DNA from 2 places in the Marinobacter shunpengi genome. Region 1 is predicted to be linked to the other one. Evidence: predicted binding sites of a transcription regulator. Region 1 holds the regulator's gene; the other holds the start of a gene.

Evidence for each region. Region 1 encodes FliA, which starts transcription of late flagellar genes. Its sites were predicted from a motif close to CTAAAGTTTNNNNNNNNNNNGCCGNTAA; they were not measured.
Region 2: the regulator FliA is predicted to act here: its motif matches at 1,380-1,407, upstream of ACJO3T_RS14565 (methyl-accepting chemotaxis protein).

Annotation. Positions count from the first base shown of each region.
Region 1 covers NZ_JBJJLA010000015.1:379,185-381,647, reverse strand. The annotation lists gene ACJO3T_RS09750 (MinD/ParA family protein) at 1-561, shown strand, start outside; gene ACJO3T_RS09745 (RNA polymerase sigma factor FliA) at 593-1,342, shown strand; gene cheY (chemotaxis response regulator CheY) at 1,558-1,941, shown strand; gene ACJO3T_RS09735 (protein phosphatase CheZ) at 1,991-2,463, shown strand, end outside.
Region 2 covers NZ_JBJJLA010000019.1:232,418-234,880, reverse strand. The annotation lists gene ACJO3T_RS14565 (methyl-accepting chemotaxis protein) at 1-1,333, opposite strand, end outside; gene ACJO3T_RS14560 (GNAT family N-acetyltransferase) at 1,530-2,463, shown strand, end outside.

The DNA.
Region 1 (2,463 bases):
GTTCCCGCGTCCTCCGGCACCCAGCGCATGACCCAGCTTTCCCCCATGGAGCACGCTGGCCTGATTAACGCCTTCAGTGAACTGGGCGATCAGGTGGACGTGCTCATTGTCGATACCGCGGCCGGTATCTCCGAGAGCGTGGTCAGCTTCCTGCGTGCGTCCCAGGAACTGCTGCTGGTGGTCTGCGACGAACCCACCTCGATCACCGATGCCTATGCCCTGATCAAATTGATGAACCGGGATTACGGCGTTAACCGCTTCCGCATCCTGGCCAACCAGGTCCGTAACGAGCAGGAAGGCAAACACCTGTTCGGCAAACTGACCCGGGTCACCGAGCGCTTCCTGGATGTTGCACTACAATATGTAGGCATGGTTCCTTACGATGAGGCGGTACGCAAGGCAGTCCAGAGGCAGCGGGCGGTGCTCGATGCCTACCCCAGGGCGAAGGCCTCACTGGCCATCAAGGCCCTGGCCGAGAAGGTGGACAGCTGGCCGCTACCATCGTCCCCCCGGGGGCATCTGGAATTCTTCGTGGAGCGCCTGGTAAGCACCAACGCCTGATCCAATCCTGATGTATGGGTTAACCGGATACATGACATTGGCCAGAAGTCTCGGAATCTACCATCAGACCGGCCGGCGTGATGCCCACCACCTGGTGGAGCAGCATGCGCCGCTGGTCAAGAAAATCGCCCTGCATCTCATGGCCCGACTGCCGGATTCCGTGCAACTCGAGGACCTGATGCAGGCCGGTATGGTGGGGTTGCTGGAAGCTGCCGCAAAATACCAGTCGGACCGTGGTGCTTCCTTTGAAACCTACGCCGGCATCCGTATCCGTGGCGCCATCGTTGACGAGATCCGCAAGGGGGACTGGGTGCCACGCTCAGTTCACCGCAATGCCCGCCGCGTGTCCGCCGCCATCAAGGCCGTGGAGGATCGTGAAGGGCGGGAAGCCCAGGATCACGAAGTGGCGGAAGAACTCGGCATGACCCTGCCGGAGTACCACGCCTGCCTCAGTGACACTAATTCCGGTCGACTTTTTTCCCTGGATGAACTCAATGAATCCGGGGAGCTGCCGATACAGGAACAGGAGGCTTCGGACAATCCCCTGGATGATGTGTCGGGCGCCGCCTTCCGCCAGAACCTGGCGGCGGCCATTGAGGATCTGCCGGAGCGTGAGAAGCTGGTACTCAGTCTCTACTACCAGGAAGAACTGAACCTGAAGGAAATCGGCGCCGTGCTCGGGGTAAGTGAGAGCCGGGTCAGCCAGATCCATAGCCAGGCCGCTCTGAGGTTGCGGGGGCGACTGTCCGAATGGCAGGCGTCTGATGCCGGCACGTCCTGATTCCGGGAGCGGGTGCAGAGCGCGTCGAGGCGACAGGAATCCAGCACGCCCTGCTGGGCGATAACACATTGAAACGGTAAGCAACGCCAGGGCTGCTAGAATAACGCCAACCGCCCGGAAACAGGCGGAAGCGGAACAGCCTGATCAAACGTTGCCCGGGCCCATAACTGCCAGGCCCAGGTCATTATTCCGGCGACGACCAACTGGAGGTCCCATTGGACAAGAACATGAAGATTCTCATTGTGGACGACTTCTCCACAATGCGACGGATTATCAAGAACCTGCTGCGTGATCTCGGGTTTACCAATACCGATGAGGCAGACGACGGCAACACCGCGCTGCCCATGCTTCGTTCCGGCAAGTATGACTTTCTGGTCACCGACTGGAACATGCCGGGCATGTCCGGTTTCGACCTGCTCAAGGAAGTTCGCGCCGATGAGCAGATCAAGGACCTGCCTGTCCTGATGGTCACCGCGGAAGCCAAGCGTGACCAGATCGTGGCGGCCGCCCAGGCCGGCGTTAACGGCTACGTCGTCAAACCGTTCACGGCCGCCGTACTCAAGGAGAAGATCGAGAAGATCTTCGAGCGTATTGAGTAAAGCGTCGGGTACGCTTTGAAACCAGAACCGACAGTCCGGATGTGCTCCCATGAGCGAAGATAAAAACAGTGGCCCCAACCTTGACCCGGAGATCACCAGCCAGCTCAAGGAGCAGGCCAACGAGTTGGTGAAACAGGTCAATGCCGGTGACTACGCCAAGGCCATGACCCTGATCAATGAGCTGAGTGAAGTAAGGGACCAGAGCCTTTACCGGGAAGTCGGTCGCCTGACCCGCAGCCTTCACGAGGCCATCCGCAATTTCCAGATCCAGCCACAGAACGCCGAACAGCAGGAAGCCCTGTCGAAGATGACCGACGCGTCGGACCGGCTCCAGTACGTGGTGGAAATGACCAGCAACGCGGCCAACCGGACCATGGACCTGGTGGAAGTGGCCATGCCGCGGGCCAGTACCATGTGCGAGGAGGCCAAGTCCCTGCGTGATGACTGGCAGCGCCTGCGCCGACGGGAGATGGCACCGGCCGAGTTCCGCGAGCTCTACGGTCGTATAGACCGCTTCTTCGA
Region 2 (2,463 bases), on a different contig from region 1:
CGGCACTGCCAATCTCTTCCGCCAGCCGGTCCACCGCGTCCCGGGACTGGGACACCGTGCCCACCGTCTCCCGCGCATCGGAATCGGCTGTCTGGGCTGCATCGGCGGTCTGCTGGGCATTGCGGGCAATTTCCGAAGCGGCGGCGGACATCTCGTTGATCGCCGTGGCAATCATGTCCACCTCCTGCTGCTGGCCCTCGACACTGCTGCGGCTGGTGCTGGCAGTCTGGCGCAGGGCCGCCACTGACTCATGCAGTTCACCGGCGCCCCGCTGGGCGTCCCGGACAACCCCCTGGATGTTGGCCACAAACTCGTTGAAGCTCCCGGCCAGTCGCCCGAACTCATCCTTGGTCTCCACATCCAGCCGGCGGGTCAGATCCGCGTCGCCGCTGGCAATATCCGCCATGGCATTGTTCAGGCGATGTACCGGTCGCATCAGCACCCGGATACCCAGGTGCAGCAGGATCAGGGCAACCACCAGGCCGACCACCAGGATCAGAAGGCCTGTGGTGCGGGCCTTGCGGACCGGCGCGTTCACCAGATCCTCATTGGCAAACATGGCCAGGTGCCAGTTCACGCCACGGGCCTGCTCAATCTCGTGGAAGCTTACCCGCCACGGAGTCTCCTCAATGACCACGGTACTGGCTTCACCACCGAACCGAGGCTCCTGCCCCAGAAACCCGGAAATGGGTTCCCCCACCAGATCACTGTTTGGATGGTAGAGCACCGTGCCGTCACCACCGACCAGGGCGACATAACCGGTATCCGCCAGGTTGACGCTACCCAGAAGCTCATCCACCACATCCAGGGTAATGTCCGCCCCGGCCACGCCCCGATATTCCCCGGAGCTCACCGGCGCCAGGGTCGACAGGATCATCTGCCCCGACGAGGCGTCCTTGTAGGGCTTGGTAATGGAGGCCCGACCCAGCTCCTGCGCCAGCTTGTACCAGGGGCGGGTACGGGGATCGTAACCGTCAGGCAGGGTCTGTTGCGCCTCACGGTCGGGCATCAGCATCTTGCCATCGGTGCGTCCCACATAGACGTTGTTGAACCCGCCACCGACGTTGGCGGACTGCAGGATGGCCCTCGCCTGCCCGTCGTCTTCCGCCGACGCCAGCGCCCCGGCAACGCCCTCGGTCATCTTCAGTCGGGTGTTGAGCCACTCCGCGATACTCGCCGTGGCCTGGCTGGCGGTATCCGCCGCCATGGACTCGACGTAGCGGCTTGTGGTGGCGGTCAGCCGGTGGTCGCCGGTAACGGCGTAGCTACCGACTACAAGGACAAGCAAAATACCGAATGCGATCAGCAGTTTCTGGCCGAAGGACAGATTCACTGGCGTTCTCCCGTGGTGAATAGGCTGGAAGGCGTTACTGGAATGCATGTCGGCCACGGGGACGAAGTCTTTAACAAACTTCTGATACCATCACGGTTTTCGGCACCCTGATACAGAGGCTGGCGACACCGCCAATCCCGGTCAGTGTCTACAATGGGTCTTGAACACCCCCTATCGAACAGGAGCCACCATCGCCATGGCACATGAAGAACTGCACCTGAGCCTGCGCAACCTTGAAGACAGTGACTATGAGCAACTCAAGGTGCTGATGGACCGGGTCTACAACGATATTGGCGGTGCCTGGCCCCGGGACACCATCAAGGCGCTGGTCGACCAGTTCCCGGATGGCCAGATCTGCATTGAGGACAGTGGTGAGCTGGTGGCGGTCGCGCTGACGGTCTGTGTGAAGTACGAGCGCTTCAGCAACCCCCACACCTATGACGACCTGATCCTCCGCAACGAGAAGATCTGGCACAACGCCAATGGCGATTCCCTGTACGGCCTGGATGTGTTCATCCATCCGGACTACCGGGGCTATCGCCTGGGTCGCCGCCTTTACGAGGCCCGCAAGGAACTCTGCCGGTCCAAGAACCTGCGGGCCATCCTGGCGGGTGGCCGTATCCCCAACTACCACAAGTATGCCAGTCAGTACACGCCGGCGGAGTACATCCAGCGGGTGGATCGCAAGGAGATTTACGACCCCATCCTGACCTTCCAGCTCTCGAATGATTTCCAGGTCACCCGGCTGATGCACAAATACCTGCCGGAGGATGAAAAATCATTGGGTTACGCCACACTCCTCGAGTGGAACAACATCCTCTACACCCCGCCCTCCACGGTGCTCAACACCCGCAGGACCCAGGTGCGCATGGGGGCGGTCCAGTGGCAGATGCGGGAATTCACCTCTGTAGAGGAAGTGCTGAAACAGGTGGAATACTTTGTCGATGCCCTGTCCGACTACAAGAGCGATATCGCCCTGTTCCCGGAGTTCTTCAACGCACCGCTGATGGGGCTCACCGACCAGATGGACCAGACCCGGGCCATCCGTTTCCTGGCCGGTTTCACCGAGCAGTTCCGCAATGAAATGTCCGAGATGGCGGTAAGCTACAACATCAATATTGTCACCGGCT